Regions from separate parts of the Streptomyces sp. NPDC030893 genome, predicted to be linked through region 2. Evidence: predicted binding sites of a transcription regulator. Region 2 holds the regulator's gene; each other region holds the start of a gene.
The links. The regulator HrcA, encoded in region 2, represses chaperone genes, less so after heat shock. The targets are predictions, from matches to a motif close to TTNGCACTCNGNNNNNCNGAGTGCNAA.

Region 1 (5,645 bases), on a different contig from region 2:
CGGGGCGCCGTTGACACGGGTGAGGAAGACCGTGACGGACTCGCGGCCGTGCGGCTTGGGCAGCACCTTGCGGCGCAGCTCCTCCGGCTCGACCGCCGACCCGCGCTTCTTGACGGTCAGGGTGCCGACCGAGCGCTCCCGCAGCAGCGCCTTCAGCTTCTTGACGTTGAAGGGGAGCCGGTCGGTGAGCTCGTAGGCGGTGGCGTACGGCGTCGGGCGGTGCTCGTCGGCGGTGATGTAGGCGATGGTCGCGTCGAGGAGCCCGCCGTCGAGTTCCTCGGCGACCTCGGCGACGAGATGGGCCCGGATGACGGCGCCGTCGGGCTCGTACAGGTACCGGCCGGGCGGGCGTACGGCGGGGTCGGGCAGGCCCCGGGAGGCGAGGGTGCGCGGGCCGGGCAGCAGGGTGGCCCGTACCGGGGCCACCTGCCCGGCGCCGAACCACAGCACCGCCTCCTTCACCTCCCCGCCGTCCGAGATCCACTCGGCCTCCGCGCCGGCGGGCACCGCCTCGTGCGGGATGCCGGGCGCGACCTTGAGCGCGGCGGCGCGGGATGCCGTACGGGCCGCCGTGACGGCCCAGGACAGCGGGGGCGAGTAGGCCTCGTGGTCGAAGATGCGCCCCCGCCCGCCGCGCCGGGCCGGGTCGACGAACACGGCGTCGTAGCCGGCCGTGTCCACCTCCGTCACGTCCGCCTCGCGCACCTCGATCAGGTCGGCCAGCCCCAGCGCGTCGGCGTTGGCCCGGGCGGCCGCCGCGGTGAGCGGGTCGCGGTCCACCGCCAGGACGCGGATCCCGGCGCGGGCCAGCGCGATCGCGTCCCCGCCGATCCCGCAGCACAGGTCGGCGACGGAGGTCACGCCGAGCTCCCTGAACCGCCCCGCGCGGTACGCCGCCACACTCGCCCGCGTCGACTGCTCGACCCCGTTGGGCGTGAAGAACATCCGCCGCGCGTCCTGCGCCCCGAACTTCGCCACCGCGCGCTGCCGCAGCCGCGCCTGGCCGAGCGCGGCCGACACCAGTTCGGCGGGGTGCTCGCGGCGCAGCCGGGTCGCGACGGCGAGTTCGCGCGCCGGGTCGGTGTCGCGCACCTCGTCGAGGAGGGCGCGGCCTTCGGGGGTGAGGAGCGGGGCGAGGTCGTTCACCGGGTCATTGTGGGCCAGTCGGTGGACCGTACGCCTCCGGCCGCGGTGTCGGGCCGGGTCCGGGGCGTCCGGCTGCGAGGATCCGGCCCCATGCGAGCAGTACGACAAAACGATAAAAACCGGCCGAGGTGTGGCGTACGTGTGCGTGTACGGACCGCCCTCGCCGTACTCGCTCTCGCCACCATCGCCTCGGCCTGCGGACAGGGCGACGGCGTCGAGGTCGAACCGGCGGGCGGCCAGCAGCCCCTCCAGGCGCCCCCGGCCCGTGCCCTCGACGCCTACGCCACCAAGCTGCGCGCCGCCCACGCCGCACGGGTCGCCGCCGCGAAACGCTGGGGCCTGAAGAAGGTGCCCCGGACGGCCCCGCCGCCCCCGGCGAGGAAGCCGAGGATCACCACCCGCGACGGCTTCGAGGTCGCCGGCCACCGCCGCCTGGGACTCCCCCCGGTCTTCACCACCGTCCCCACCAAGGAGAAGATCCTCTTCCTCACCATCGACGACGGCGAGGAGAAGGACCCCGCGTTCCTGCGGATGATGAGCGAGCTGAAGATCCCGTACACGGCCTTCCTCAGCGACTACCTCGTCAAGGACGACTACGGCTACTTCGAGGAGATGCGGGACCGGGGCGTCGGCCTGCAGAACCACACCCTCCACCACCCCTACCTGCCGGCCCTGTCGTACAGCCGCCAGAAGCGCGAGATCTGCGGCATGCAGAAGGTCATGGAGAAGCGCTACGGCGAACGCCCCGCCCTCTTCCGCCCGCCCTACGGCAACTACGACAAGAACACCCTGCGCGCCGCCAAGTCCTGCGGCATCACCCACGTCCCCCTCTGGAACGAGGAGGTGTTCGTCGACCGCTGGGAGTACCGCGAGTGGGACCGCTCGCTGCACCCCGGCGACATCGTCCTCACCCACTTCCGGGGCCGCGACGACTGGAAGGGCACGATGCCGGACATGGTCCGCCGCTTCCTCGACAAGGTCACGGCCGAGGGATACGCGGTGGCCCGGCTGGAGGACTACCTGTGAGGCGGGGGAGGGCCCTGCCGGCCCTCCTGGCGGCCGTCGCCCTGCTGGGCGCGGGATGCGCCCCGTCGGACGGCCCGCTCCGGCGCGCCGCACCGGCAGGGCCGACGGCGGCGGACAGCGCCTCCCGGGCCGCCCTCCCGCCCGTCGTCGACCACATCCCGACCGACGACAGGGTCGTCTTCCTCACCTACGACGACGGCGCCGAACGCGACCCCCGCTTCATCGACCTGGTGCGCGAACGCCGGCTCCCCGTCAGCATGTTCCTGACGGACAGTGTGGTGGGCCCCGGCTACGCCCACTTCGCCCGGCTGCGCGCGGTCGGCGCGAGCCTGCAGAATCACACCCTCGACCATGCCGCCCTGCGCGGCCTGCCGTACGCCGGCCAGCGCGCCGAGATCTGCGGCCAGCAGCGCAAGCTCACGTCCCGCTTCGGCGTCCGCCCCCGCCTCTTCCGCCCGCCCTACGGCACGTACGACACCACCACCCTGCGTGCCGCCGCCGACTGCGGCATCGCCGCGGTGGTCCTGTGGCGGGCCACCCTGGAACCCGACGGCCACCTCACCTACACCCACGGCCCCCACGATCTGACCCCCGGCGACATCATCTCCGTACCGTCGGGCGAGGCCCCGCCCCTGACACTGGCGCAACGAACGGAACGGCTGCTGGGGGAGTTGGGGCAGCGGGGGCTGAGGGTGGGCCGCCTGGAGGACTACGCAGGGCGTCGCATCCCATCGGGGGCCCCTGACGAACACGACTCGCCTTCCGGCCGGTGGGGGGTCCCTGAGGAGCACCGCTCACATAGCAGCCCGTCTGGGGGTACCCCCTCTGGGGGAGTTTGAGGACGAGGCCCGTTCAGGGCCGAAGCGGGGGCCTGGGGGCGGCAGCCCCCAGTAACGGTCACTGCAACACCGCCAGCTGCACAACCCGGTGCGACCAACGCCCCCACCGCCGACGCGCCGCACGGCAACTGGCACTCCGCTTGACCGAGTGCTAACCGCAGTCATAGTCTCAGTTCTGGCACTCCCCCCTGGAGAGTGCCAACACACGCGACGGGCAGGTCCGGCACCCGCGACGACGGATCGACCTGGTCGCCACCTCAGACAGTTAACCCCGTGAGATCTCCGAAGGGGGAGGTCGGATCGTGACGACCGCCAGCTCCAAGGTTGCCATCAAGCCGCTCGAGGACCGCATCGTGGTCCAGCCGCTCGACGCCGAGCAGACCACGGCTTCGGGCCTGGTCATTCCGGACACCGCCAAGGAGAAGCCCCAGGAGGGCGTCGTCCTGGCCATCGGTCCGGGCCGCATCGAGGACGGCAAGCGCGTCGAGCTCGACGTGAAGGTCGGCGACGTCGTTCTGTACAGCAAGTACGGCGGCACCGAGGTCAAGTACAACGGCGAGGAGTACCTCGTCCTCTCGGCCCGCGACGTCCTCGCGATCGTCGAGAAGTAAGGGAACCCCGGGGACAACCCCCCGGAGCACCCGACCTCGAAGCAAGCACTTTTGCTCGAACACCGCGCCCCTGGCCCCAGCATCCGACAAGGAGCCGGGTGACCGGGGGCGCGGTGATTTCACCTAGATTTCCGAGAGGGCTCCCGCTGCCATGGCGAAGATCCTGAAGTTCGACGAGGACGCCCGTCGCGCCCTCGAGCGCGGCGTCAACAAGCTTGCCGACACGGTGAAGGTGACGATCGGTCCGAAGGGCCGCAACGTCGTCATCGACAAGAAGTTCGGCGCCCCCACCATCACCAACGACGGTGTCACGATCGCCCGCGAGGTCGAGATCGAGGACCCGTACGAGAACCTCGGCGCGCAGCTGGTGAAGGAGGTGGCGACCAAGACCAACGACATCGCGGGTGACGGCACCACCACCGCCACCGTGCTGGCCCAGGCGCTGGTCCGCGAGGGCCTGAAGAACGTCGCCGCCGGTGCCTCCCCGGCCGCCCTGAAGAAGGGCATCGACGCCGCCGTTGCCGCGGTCTCCGAGGACCTGCTCGCCTCGGCCCGCCCGATCGACGAGAAGTCCGACATCGCCGCCGTCGCCGCGCTGTCCGCCCAGGACCAGCAGGTCGGCGAGCTCATCGCCGAGGCGATGGACAAGGTCGGCAAGGACGGTGTCATCACCGTCGAGGAGTCCAACACCTTCGGCCTGGAGCTGGACTTCACCGAGGGCATGGCCTTCGACAAGGGCTACCTGTCGCCGTACTTCGTGACGGACCAGGAGCGCATGGAGGCCGTCCTCGACGACCCGTACATCCTGATCACCCAGGGCAAGATCGCCTCCATCGCGGAGCTGCTGCCGCTGCTGGAGAAGGTCATCCAGGCCAACGCCTCCAAGCCGCTGCTGATCATCGCCGAGGACGTCGAGGGCGAGGCCCTGTCGACCCTGGTCGTCAACAAGATCCGCGGCACCTTCAACGCGGTCGCCGTCAAGGCCCCCGGCTTCGGTGACCGCCGCAAGGCGATGCTGCAGGACATGGCCGTCCTCACCGGCGCCACGGTCGTCTCCGAGGAGGTCGGCCTCAAGCTCGACCAGGTCGGTCTGGACGTGCTGGGCTCCGCCCGCCGCGTCACCGTCACCAAGGACGACACCACGATCGTCGACGGCGGTGGCAACAAGGAGGACGTGACCGGTCGCGTCGGCCAGATCAAGGCCGAGATCGAGACCACCGACTCCGACTGGGACCGCGAGAAGCTCCAGGAGCGCCTCGCGAAGCTCGCCGGCGGCGTGTGCGTCATCAAGGTCGGCGCCGCCACCGAGGTGGAGCTGAAGGAGAAGAAGCACCGTCTGGAGGACGCCATCTCCGCGACCCGCGCCGCGGTCGAGGAGGGCATCGTCTCCGGTGGTGGCTCCGCGCTGGTCCACGCCGTCAAGGTCCTCGAGGGCAACCTCGACAAGACCGGCGACGAGGCCACCGGTGTCTCCGTGGTCCGCAAGGCCGCCGTCGAGCCGCTGCGCTGGATCGCCGAGAACGCCGGCCTCGAGGGCTACGTCATCGTCTCCAAGGTCGCCGAGCTCGAGAAGGGCAGCGGCTACAACGCCGCCACCGGCGAGTACGGCGACCTGGTCAAGGCCGGCGTCATCGACCCGGTCAAGGTGACCCGCTCCGCCCTGGAGAACGCCGCCTCCATCGCCTCCCTGCTGCTCACGACCGAGACCCTGGTCGTCGAGAAGAAGGAAGAGGAAGAGCCGGCCGCCGGCGGTGGCCACGGCCACGGCCACGCCCACTGACGACGTAAGGTCGCCAGCGCCTGAACGAGGGCCCGGCTCCCCGGAAACGGGGCGCCGGGCCCTCGTCGTGCGTACGGCGGAACCATGTCACGGCCGACGTGGTCTCTCCCCACAGCAGTACGAACGTATGAACAGAAGGGGGCGGGCATGCACCAGGTGCTCTACGGGGAAAGGTCCCGAAACCCGCTGGCGCGCACCGTGGAACTCACCGAGAGCGGGCTGCGCCGGGGTGGCAGGAGGACC
Region 2 (5,645 bases):
ACTCGTGGGCGGCGACGAAGGCCGTACCGAGTTGGGCGGCGGCGGCCCCGGCCGCGAGCGCGGCGGCGATCTGACCGCCGCGCATGATGCCGCCGGCGGCGACGACCGGGATGCCGACGGACTCACGGACCTGGGCGACGAGGGACAGCAGTCCGACGCCGGAGCCGTCCGTCTCCGGGACGTCCTGGTGGGTGCCCTGGTGGCCGCCGGCCTCGACGCCCTGCGCGATCACCGCGTCCGCGCCGGCCCGCTCCACCGCCCGGGCCTCCTCCGCCGTCGTGGCGGTGACCAGGGTGAAGGTGCCGACGCGGCGCAGGGAGTCCAGTACCTCGCGGGTCGGCACACCGAAGTGGAACGACACGACCGGTACCGGGTTGTCCAGCAGGACGGCCAGCTTGGCGTCGTAGCCGTCGTCGCGCCCGCTGTCGGGATCGCCCAGCTCCGTCTCGTACCAGGAGGCCTCACCGGCCAGCTGGTGGGCGTAGACGCCGACCGCGGCGGGATCGGCGGTCTCCGGCTGGGGCAGGAAGAGGTTGACGCCGAACGGCCGTGAGGTCAGTCCCCGCAGCTGCTTGATCTCCTGGTACATCCCGTCCGCGGTCTTGTACCCGGCGGCCAGGAAACCGAGCCCGCCCGCCTCGGACACGGCGGCCGCGAGCTGCGGCACGGCGACACCGCCCGCCATCGGCGCCTGCACGATCGGGTGCGGGAAGAGATCGGTCGGTACGGAGGACATGACCGCATGTTGTCACGTCCACCGCCCCAGTCCGAATCCGCCCTTCCCCTTGGCATAAGCCACTTTTCCCGGCCCAGCGGGACGGACGTCAGCGCCCGTTGAACGCGTCCTTCAACCGCGAGAACAGCCCCTGCTGCCCAGGCTGACTGTGCCCGCCCGGGGGACGACCCCCGGACCCCCGGCAGCACCCAACACCCCCGGCACCAGACGATCAGCGCCCGTTGAACGCGTCCTTCAACCGCGAGAACAGCCCTTGCTGCCCAGGCTGACTGTGCTCACCCGGGGGACGACCCCCGGACCCCCGGCAGCACCCAACACCCCCGGCACCAGACAATCAGCGCCCGTTGAAGGCGTCCTTCAACCGCGAGAACAACCCCTGCTGCCCAGGCTGGAACTGGCCCTGGGGCCGTTCCTCGCCGCGCAGCTTGGAGAGCTCGCGCAGCAGGCGTTCCTGTTCGGGGTCGAGCTTGGTCGGGGTCTGGACCTCGACGTGGACGATGAGGTCGCCCCGGCCGCCGCCGCGCAGGTGGGTGACGCCCCGGCCGTGCAGCGGGATGGACTGGCCGGACTGGGTGCCGGGCCGGATGTCGACCTCCTCCATGCCGTCCAGCGTCTCCAGCGGCACCTTCGTGCCGAGGGCCGCCGCGGTCATCGGGATGGTGACCGTGCAGTGCAGGTCGTCGCCGCGCCGCTGGAAGGTCGGGTGCGGAAGCTCGTTGATCTCGACGTACAGGTCACCGGCGGGACCGCCGCCGGGGCCGACCTCGCCCTCGCCCGCGAGCTGGATCCGGGTGCCGTTGTCGACACCGGCCGGGATCTTGACGGTGAGCGTGCGGCGGGAGCGGACCCGGCCGTCGCCCGCGCACTCCGGACACGGGGTCGGGACCACGGTGCCGAAGCCCTGGCACTGCGGGCAGGGGCGGGACGTCATGACCTGGCCCAGGAAGGAGCGCGTGACCTGCGAGACCTCACCGCGGCCGCGGCACATGTCACAGGTCTGCGCGGTGGTGCCGGGCGCGGCGCCCTCACCGCTGCAGGTGGTGCAGACGATCGCCGTGTCGACCTGGATGTCCTTGGTCGTGCCGAACGCGGCCTCGTCCAGCTCGACCTCGATGCGGATCATCGCGTCCTGGCCCCGGCGGGTGCGCGAGCGCGGCCCGCGCTGCGACGCCGTGCCGAAGAACGCGTCCATGATGTCGGAGAAGTTGCCGAAGCCGCCGGCCCCGAAGCCGCCCGCGCCGCCGGCGCCGCCCGCCTGCGAGAGCGGGTCGCCGCCGAGGTCGTAGACCTGCTTCTTCTGCGGGTCCGACAGCACCTCGTAAGCGGCGTTGATCTCCTTGAACCGCTCCTGGGTCTTCGGATCCGGGTTGACGTCCGGATGCAGCTCGCGGGCGAGCCGCCGGAAGGCCTTCTTGATCTCCTCCTGCGACGCGTCGCGGCGCACGCCGAGTACGGCGTAGTAGTCCGTGGCCACTACGACTCCGCCAGGATCTGTCCGACGTACCGTGCCACTGCGCGTACCGCTCCCATCGTTCCGGGGTAGTCCATGCGGGTCGGTCCGACCACGCCGAGCTTGGCGACAGCCTCGCCGCCCGAACCGTAGCCGACCGACACGACGGACGTGGAGTTGAGTCCTTCGTGTGCGTTCTCGTGACCGATACGGACGGTCACGCCCGGATCCTTGGCCTCGCCGAGCAGCTTGAGGAGCACGACCTGCTCCTCCAGCGCCTCCAGGACGGGCCGGATCACCAGGGGGAAGTCATGTCCGAAGCGGGTGAGATTGGCGGTGCCGCCGATCATCAGCCGTTCCTCGTTCTCCTCGACGAGCGTCTCCAGGAGAGTGGAGAGCACCGTCGAGACCGTACCGCGGTCCTCGGCCTCGAAGGCCTCCGGGAGATCCTCCACCAGACTCGGCACATCGGTGAACCTGCGGCCGGCGACCCGGCTGTTGAGCCTCGCCCGCAGGTCCGCGAGGGACGCCTCGCCGAACGGCGCCGGGCAGTCGACCATGCGCTGCTCGACCCGGCCGGTGTCCGTGATCAGCACCAGCATCAGCCGCGCGGGCGCGAGCGCCAGCAGTTCCACGTGCCGCACCGTCGAGCGGGTCAGCGACGGGTACTGCACGACGGCGACCTGCCGGGTGAGCTGCGCCAGCAGCCGTACGGTCCTGGTGACCACGTCGTCGAGGTCGACGGCGCCCTCGAGGAAGTTCTGGATGGCGCGCCGCTCGGGCGCGGTCATCGGCTTCACACCGGCGAGCTTGTCGACGAACAGCCGGTAGCCCTTGTCGGTGGGGATGCGCCCGGCGCTGGTGTGCGGCTGGGCGATGAAGCCCTCGTCCTCCAGGGCCGCCATGTCGTTGCGCACGGTGGCCGGGGAGACGCCGAGGTTGTGCCGCTCGGTCAGCGCCTTGGAGCCGACGGGCTCCTCGGTGCCCACATAGTCCTGGACGATGGCGCGCAGCACCTGGAGCCTGCGTTCACTGAGCATCGCGCACACCTCCAGTAGCCTTCCGCCCGGTAACGTCTCTGGCACTCTTCGCACGCGAGTGCCAGACTTCCCCGGCCCAGTGTACGGCCGGGGGGTACGCCCCGGGCAAGGCCGGTCCCGCGCCGTCGCGCCGGGCGGGGTCGTCCCCGATAGCGTCGCGGCATGACCGTGACTTGGGAAGAGTCGGGATGGGAGCAAGTGGCGCCCGGGGTGGGGCGGTGCCGGCTGCCGGTGTGGGACTGCACGGCGGGGCTCGTGGTGGGGGCGGGCGGTGTGCTGCTCGTCGACGCGGGCTCCGGTCTGGGCGAGGGCGCACGGTTGCGGGCCGAGGCGCAGGCGCTCTCCGGCCGCCGTGTGACGCATCTCGCGCTCACCCATCCCCACTTCGATCACGTCCTCGGGGCGGCGGCGTTCGCGGGCGTGGAGGTGTTCGGGGCAGTGGGCGTGGAGACGGTGCTCGCGGGTCGCGGGCGGGAGGAGCTGCGGGCGGACGCGGTGGGTCACGGGCTGGACGCGCGGGTGGCGGAGGAGGCCGTCGACGCGCTGGTGGTGCCCCGGCACGTGGTGTCCGGCGAGTGGACGCTCGACCTCGGCCTGGACGGCGGCCGGCAGGTGCTGCTGGCGAACGTGGGCCCGGGGCACACCGCCCACGATCTCGCGGTGCTCGTCCCCGGTGACCCGGAGGTGGTGTTCTGCGGCGACCTGGTCGAGGAGTCCGGCGAACCGCAGGCCGGCCCGGACGCCGTACCGGAGCGGTGGCCGGCCGCGCTGGACCGGCTGCTGGAGCTGGGCGGCGAGGACGCGCGGTACGTCCCCGGGCATGGCGCGGTGGTGGACGCGGCGTTCGTCCGGGCGCAACGCGACGCCCTGGCGGCCCGTTTCGGCGTGTCGGACTGATCGTCGGCGGCGGGATCCTCGTATCGTCGTCAGAATGCGCCAGTACTCCGCCGATCTGACCCCTCCGTGGAAGAAGCCGCAGCCGGTTCCCGAGGTCGCGGCCGAGCCCGGCCTGGTGGTGGAGGAGCCCGGCACCGGGTTCTGCGGCGCGGTGATCCGCTGCGAGGCGGGCACGGTGACCCTGGAGGACCGCTTCGGCAAGCACCGGGTGTTCCCGCTGGAGCCGCGCGGGTTCCTGCTGGAGGGCCGCGTGGTGACGCTGGTCCGGCCCGCTTCCGGTCCCCGCAGGCCGGCCCGTACGGCATCGGGGTCGGTGGCCGTCCCCGGCGCGCGGGCACGGGTGGCCCGCGCGGGACGCATCTACGTCGAGGGGCGGCACGACGCGGAGCTGGTCGAGAAGGTGTGGGGCGACGACCTGCGCATCGAGGGGGTGGTCGTCGAGTACCTGGAGGGCGTGGACGACCTGCCGTCGATCGTGGCGGAGTTCGCGCCGGGTTCGGACGCGCGGCTCGGTGTCCTGGTGGACCACTTGGTCCCGGGCTCGAAGGAGTGGCGCATCGCGGAGGCGGTGACGAGCGAGCACGCGCTGGTGGTGGGCCACCCGTACATCGACGTGTGGGAGGCGGTGAAGCCGGCGTCGGTGGGGATCGAGGCCTGGCCCCGGGTGCCGCGGGGGCAGGACTGGAAGACGGGGGTGTGCGCGGCGCTGGGCTGGCGCGTGGCGAACACGGGCGAGGCGTGGCAGCGGATCCTCGGCTCGGTCCGCTCGTACAAGGACCTGGAGCCGCAGCTGCTGGGCCGCGTCGAGGAGCTGATCGACTTCGTCACGGAAAGCGGTGGGGCTTGACGCCCGGGAAGGTGCCGAACTCGGCCGTGTCCAGGCCGATGCCCAGCATGTCGAGCGGCAGCCGATCCCCGAAGTCGAGCTTCAGCTGCGCCTGGTAGTCGGCGTCGTCACCCTCCCCGACGGGCAGCGTGAGCAGCACACAGTGCGCCATGATCGGATCGATGACGAGGTAGGCGGGGATCCTGCCCGCGGCGTAGATCGACCGCTTGACGATGTAGTCGCGCACGACGCTGGTCCTGGTCACCACCTCGACCACCAGCGCGATCACCTCGGACGACAGCAGGCGCCCGGACTCGGGTGTCGCGTCGCGACGGAGAACCACCAGATCCGGCACGGGTTCGCTGGCCTCGTCGATGATGTCGACGTCCTGGGTCTGAAGCCGGGCCCACTGCTTGCGCGGGATCTGGTCCAGTACGTCTTCCACGATCATGTTGTGCACAAGATCGGGGCCGGCCATCATCACGATTTCCCCCCGGAGGAGCTCGACCCTGACGCCCTCGGGAGGCTCGAACTCCTCGAAGAACCTGGTCATCCCACGCTCGTCCACAGCGGTCATCTCCGTGGCCCTCCACATCCGCCGCGTCCTTTCGGCGGCAGCCTACGAACCAGGTTAGGGACCGAATCCGCGTTCCGCAGTGATTCACTCCGCCGAGTGATCAGTCCACCAGGTCCCTG
Region 3 (5,645 bases), on a different contig from region 2:
CGCGGGCGGCCCGGACGCCATGGTCACCTCCGTGGAGGGCGCCGAGGACTCGCGCGAGCTCGCCGAGGCCGACCTGGCCGCGCTGGAGCCGACCCCCGACGACACGGTGGTCGGGATCTCCGCCTCCGGCCGCACCCCGTACGCGATCGCCGCCGTCGAGTACGCCCGCGCCCGCGGCGCCCTCACCGTGGGCCTGTCCTGCAACCGGGGCAGCGCGCTGGCGGCGGCGGCCGAGCACGGCATCGAGGTGGTCGTGGGCCCGGAGTTCCTCACCGGCTCCACCCGCCTGAAGGCCGGCACGGCGCAGAAGCTGGTGCTGAACATGCTGTCGACGATCACGATGATCCGACTGGGCAAGACGTACGGGAACCTGATGGTCGACGTACGGGCCTCCAACGAGAAGCTGCGCGCCCGCTCCCGGCGTATCGTCGCGCAGGCGACGGGCGCGGCCGACGACGTCGTCGAGCGTGCCCTGACCGCCACGGACGGCGAGGTCAAGCACGCGATCCTGGTGATCCTGGCGGACGTGGACGGCCCGACGGCCGCCCGCCTGCTCGCGGAATCCGACGGCCATCTGCGCGCGGCCCTCACCAGGGCGCGGGAGTAGAAGGAATCCGTGGGCGGATACTGGAGAGCACCCGACCCGGAGACGAACCATGAACCACGCGCAGCTCACCGCCCTGGGCCGCGCCCTGCGCGTGCTCGGCGAGCACGGCGAGGCGCTGTCCGCCGACACCCCGGACGCCCGGCTGCACGAAGTGAAGAACGATCTGCGGCGGGCCCTGGACCTGCTGGAGGAGAGCGTCACCACGGCCGCGCCCAGCACCCGCTGCGCCGAGCACCCGACCGGACCGGTCGACACGAGCGCCCCCGACCTGTGCCTGCTCTGCGAGACCCGGCGCCGCGCCGCCCGCCGAGCCGAGTTCAACGGCCCCGCCCCGCAGGTCCGCCCCGCCGAGCCCGTACCGTCCCGGTACGGGGCGAGCGGGGACCGGCCGCAGCCGCAGCAGCGCTGGCTGCCGGAACTGTGGAACGGGCAGACCTGGCAGCTGTGCGGCACCCCGCGCCGGGACCGCCGCGAGGCCGAACTCTTCATCGCCGCCCAACGCCGCGGCCCCCGCCCCGCGATGGCCTACCGCCTGGTCCACGAGTTCACCGACTACGAGGTCCTCCGAGTCTGGGGCACCCCGACCAAGACCGACATCGAACCCCTGGGCAACCTCTAAGGGCCGATATGCGGCTCCGCCGCGCGGGCGCACCCGGGGGTCCGGGGGCGCAGCCCCCAGGGACGGGACGAGACGGGAAGGGGCGGCGGGGGCGAAACCCACACCCCCGACACCCCCACCGTCCCCCACCCCCCGGCAGGGCTACGCCTTGGCGGCCTCCGCCGCCTCAGCCACCCCACCAACGGCGGCCCCGGCCGCCACCGTCCGCCGCCGCGGAATGAACCCGGCGATCACGAACCCGAGCAACGCCGCCCCGGCCCCCAGCGCCAGCACCGTACGGAACGCGTTCTCGGACGGCAGCGCGAACCCACCGAACCCGGTGGTCATCTGCGCCAGCACGACACCGGCCACCGCACTGGCGACGGACGTACCGATCGACCGCATCAGGGTGTTGAGGGCGTTGGCGGCCCCCGTCTCGGACGCCGGCACGGCGCTCATGATCAGCGTCGGCATCGCGCCGTAGCAGAAGCCGATACCGGCGCCGATGACGCAGGACGCCAGCACGAAGTGCCAGACCTCGCTCATCAGCAGCACGTTCAGGCCGTAGCCGGCGGCCACGATCAGCGCGCCGATCATCAGCGTGACCTTCGGCCCCTTGGCGCGGGAGACGAGCGCGGACACCGGCGCCAGCGCCATCATCACCAGGCCGGACGGCGCCATGACCAGACCGGCCATCAGCAGCGACTGGCCCAGGCCGTAACCGGTCTCCTCCGGCAGCTGCAGCACCTGCGGGATGACCAGGGACATCGAGAACATCGCGAAACCGATGGCCACCGACGCGAGGTTGGTGATCAGCACCTGGGGGCGGGCCGTGCTGCGCAGGTCCACCAGCGGCTGGTCGGTGCGCAGCTCGAAGAAGCCCCAGGCCACCAGGATGACGGCGGCCGCCGCGAACAGGCCGAGGGTGGTGCCGCTCGTCCAGCCCCAGTCGCCGCCCTTGGAGATCGCCAGCAGCAGACTGATCAGTCCGGCCGCCATGCCGACCGAACCGGTCAGGTCGAACCGCCCACCGGTGCGCACCTTCGACTCCGGGACCAGGATCAGCACGGCGATCAGCGCGACCACGCCCAGCGCGGCGGAGATCCAGAAGAGCATGTGCCAGTCGAAGTTGTCGGCGATGAGCGCGGCGATGGGCAGGCCGAGGGCGCCGCCGACGCCGAGGGAGGCGCTGATCATCGCGGTGGCGGAGCCCAGCTTCTCCGCGGGCAGTTCGTCGCGCAGGATGCTGATGCCGAGCGGGATCACACCGGACGACAGGCCCTGGAGGGCACGGCCGACGATCATCGGGAGCAGGGAGTCGCTGAGCCCGGCGACCACGGAGCCGACGACCAGCATGCCCATGCTGATCAGCAGCATGCGGCGCTTGCCGTACATGTCGCCGAGGCGGCCCATGACCGGCGTGGCGACGGCGGCGGCGAGCAGGGTGGCGGTGATGGCCCAGGCGGTGTCCGCGGCGGAGGCGTTCAGGTACTGCGGCAGCTGTCCCACGATCGGGATCACCAGGGTCTGCATCAGCGAGACCACGATGCCGCCGAAGGCGAGTACGGGCACCACGGCACCGGTCTTGGGCGGCGCGGCGGTGCCGGTCGTGTCGGATCGGACGGGTGCGTCGGACATGAAGGGGGTTCTCCGTGATGACTCAGGTCTACTTGACTCAGGCAACTATATGGAGATTGATTGACTTAAGCAAGTTCAAACCCGAGCGACACACCCGCTCAAATCACCTGATAACCCCGCGCCCCCACCCTCGACAACACCCGAGGGCGGCATCCCCTGTCGGAACAACAGGGGATGCCGCCCTCGGTCACGCGACGGACGGATCCGATCCCGGAGGGATCAGAAGTCCATGTCACCGCCCGGCATGCCGCCGCCGGCCGGGGCCGCGGCCTTCTCCGGCTTGTCGGCGATGACGGCCTCGGTGGTGAGGAACAGCGCGGCGATGGAGGCGGCGTTCTGCAGCGCGGAACGGGTCACCTTCGCCGGGTCGATGATGCCCTCGGCGATCATGTCGACGTACTCGCCGGTCGCGGCGTTCAGGCCGTGGCCGACCTGGAGGTTGCGGACCTTCTCCACGACGACGCCGCCCTCGAGACCACCGTTGACGGCGATCTGCTTCAGCGGGGCCTCCAGGGCGAGCTTCACGGCGTTGGCGCCGGTCGCCTCGTCACCCTCGAGCTCCAGCTTCTCGAAGACCTGGGAGGCCTGGAGCAGGGCCACGCCACCACCGGCGACGATGCCCTCCTCGACGGCCGCCTTGGCGTTGCGCACGGCGTCCTCGATGCGGTGCTTGCGCTCCTTGAGCTCCACCTCGGTGGCGGCACCGGCCTTGATGACCGCGACACCGCCGGCGAGCTTCGCCAGGCGCTCCTGGAGCTTCTCGCGGTCGTAGTCCGAGTCGCTGTTCTCGATCTCGGCGCGGATCTGGTTCACGCGGCCCTGGACCTGGTCGGCCGAGCCGGCACCGTCGACGATGGTGGTCTCGTCCTTGGTGATGACGACCTTGCGGGCCTTGCCCAGCAGGTCGAGCGTCGCGTTCTCCAGCTTGAGGCCGACCTCCTCGGAGATGACCTCGCCGCCCGTGAGGATGGCGATGTCGCCGAGCATGGCCTTGCGGCGGTCGCCGAAGCCCGGGGCCTTGACCGCGACGGACTTGAAGGTGCCGCGGATCTTGTTGACGACCAGGGTCGACAGGGCCTCGCCCTCGACGTCCTCGGCGATGATCAGCAGCGGCTTGCCCGACTGCATGACCTTCTCCAGGAGCGGGAGCAGGTCCTTGACGTTGGAGATCTTGGAGTTCGCGATCAGGATGTACGGGTCGTCGAGGACGGCCTCCATACGCTCCATGTCGGTGGCGAAGTACGCCGAGATGTAGCCCTTGTCGAAGCGCATACCCTCGGTGAGCTCCAGCTCCAGACCGAAGGTCTGGGACTCCTCGACGGTGATGACGCCTTCCTTGCCGACCTTGTCCATGGCCTCGGCGATGAGCTCGCCGATCTGGGTGTCGGCGGCGGAGATGGAGGCCGTGGAGGCGATCTGCTCCTTCGTCTCGACGTCCTTCGCCTGCTCCAGCAGGGCACCGGAGACGGCCTCGACGGCCTTCTCGATACCGCGCTTGAGGGCCATCGGGTTGGCGCCGGCGGCTACGTTGCGCAGGCCCTCCTTGACCAGGGCCTGGGCGAGAACGGTCGCGGTGGTCGTACCGTCACCGGCGACGTCGTCCGTCTTCTTGGCGACTTCCTTGACCAGCTCGGCGCCGATCTTCTCGTACGGGTCCTCGAGCTCGATCTCCTTGGCGATGGACACACCGTCGTTGGTGATCGTGGGGGCGCCCCACTTCTTCTCGAGGACGACGTTGCGGCCCTTGGGGCCGAGCGTCACCTTGACGGCGTCCGCGAGCTGGTTCATGCCGCGCTCGAGGCCGCGCCGCGCCTCCTCGTCGAACGCGATGATCTTGGCCATGTGAAGTGGTCCCTCCAGGACTGGGGGTGATTCCTTCGGACCGCGCCCGCGCCCGCGACGGACGGCTCGCCGGCCCGTGGTTCCTTGCCCCACGAGGCCCGCGGGCCTCACCGACCCGGTCCTTACGTTGTCACTCTCACCTTCAGAGTGCTAACGCCAATGATTAGCACTCGACCCATGCGAGTGCAAGCGCCCAGGAGGAGTACACGGGGGCGCTCAGCCGCGCGCGAACACCGCTCGGCCGCGCACGCACGGCGAAGGGCCCGCACCCCGGGGGGTGCGGGCCCTTCGTCGGCAGAAGATGCTTGCGGCTGGTAGCGCGTTCAGGCGCTGAGCCGGACCATGTCGGCCTGCGGGCCCTTCTGACCCTGCGAGATCTCGAACTCGACCCGCTGGCCTTCTTCGAGGGTGCGGTAGCCGTCCATCTGGATCGCGCTGTAGTGGACGAAAACATCCGCACCACCGTCGACCGCGATGAAGCCGTACCCCTTCTCCGCGTTGAACCACTTGACGGTGCCCTGAGCCATGCCTAACTCCCCTATTACTGGCCCTTGCACAGATCCACACTTCGCGGATCCGGGTCAGACCTCACCCCCCAAACGGTTGGGGGCGTGCGCCGGAACGCGTCGACCGCGGCTGAATGTATCTGCCCAACTGCCGTCTGCAACAGGTCAATCGGACGAGAAATCTGGACGTCGGCGGTCCGGAATGTGGCGAGAATTCGCCTGATTTCAGGGCAAGACGGGCCGGACAAAGGTCACAAATGCCGCAGAAAGTGGCCACACTTTGGCTACATCCGGTCGGGCCGGCGGCAGAAATTCAGGGTGCTCGATCAGTGGATCGGGAGCGCGTTCCCCAACCCTACCGCGCTCAACCTCATGGAATTGCCCCCTCCGCATCTCTCACGGAGGGGGCAATGACCCGAACCTTCGGTAACCGTCGTTACCGAAGGTAACGATC

Region 1: the regulator HrcA is predicted to act here: its motif matches at 3,140-3,166, upstream of groES (co-chaperone GroES).
Region 3: the regulator HrcA is predicted to act here: its motif matches at 4,849-4,875, upstream of groL (chaperonin GroEL).

What each region holds. Positions count from the first base shown of each region.
Region 1 is NZ_JBVIFC010000002.1:318,721-324,365, reverse strand. It holds gene ACZ434_RS06145 (THUMP-like domain-containing protein) at 1-1,146, opposite strand, end outside; gene ACZ434_RS06140 (polysaccharide deacetylase family protein) at 1,237-2,172, shown strand; gene ACZ434_RS06135 (polysaccharide deacetylase family protein) at 2,169-3,011, shown strand; gene groES (co-chaperone GroES) at 3,314-3,622, shown strand; gene groL (chaperonin GroEL) at 3,774-5,402, shown strand; gene ACZ434_RS06120 (hypothetical protein) at 5,550-5,645, shown strand, end outside.
Region 2 is NZ_JBVIFC010000001.1:551,306-556,950, reverse strand. It holds gene ACZ434_RS02390 (nitronate monooxygenase) at 1-736, opposite strand, end outside; gene dnaJ (molecular chaperone DnaJ) at 1,071-2,210, opposite strand; gene hrcA (heat-inducible transcriptional repressor HrcA) at 2,210-3,226, opposite strand; gene ACZ434_RS02375 (MBL fold metallo-hydrolase) at 3,389-4,123, shown strand; gene ACZ434_RS02370 (DUF3097 domain-containing protein) at 4,158-4,970, shown strand; gene ACZ434_RS02365 (Uma2 family endonuclease) at 4,948-5,526, opposite strand; gene hemW (radical SAM family heme chaperone HemW) at 5,627-5,645, opposite strand, start outside.
Region 3 is NZ_JBVIFC010000016.1:29,855-35,499, forward strand. It holds gene murQ (N-acetylmuramic acid 6-phosphate etherase) at 1-607, shown strand, start outside; gene ACZ434_RS26125 (hypothetical protein) at 657-1,226, shown strand; gene ACZ434_RS26130 (MFS transporter) at 1,368-2,843, opposite strand; gene groL (chaperonin GroEL) at 3,063-4,685, opposite strand; gene ACZ434_RS26140 (cold-shock protein) at 5,009-5,212, opposite strand; gene ACZ434_RS26145 (ubiquitin-like small modifier protein 1) at 5,644-5,645, opposite strand, start outside.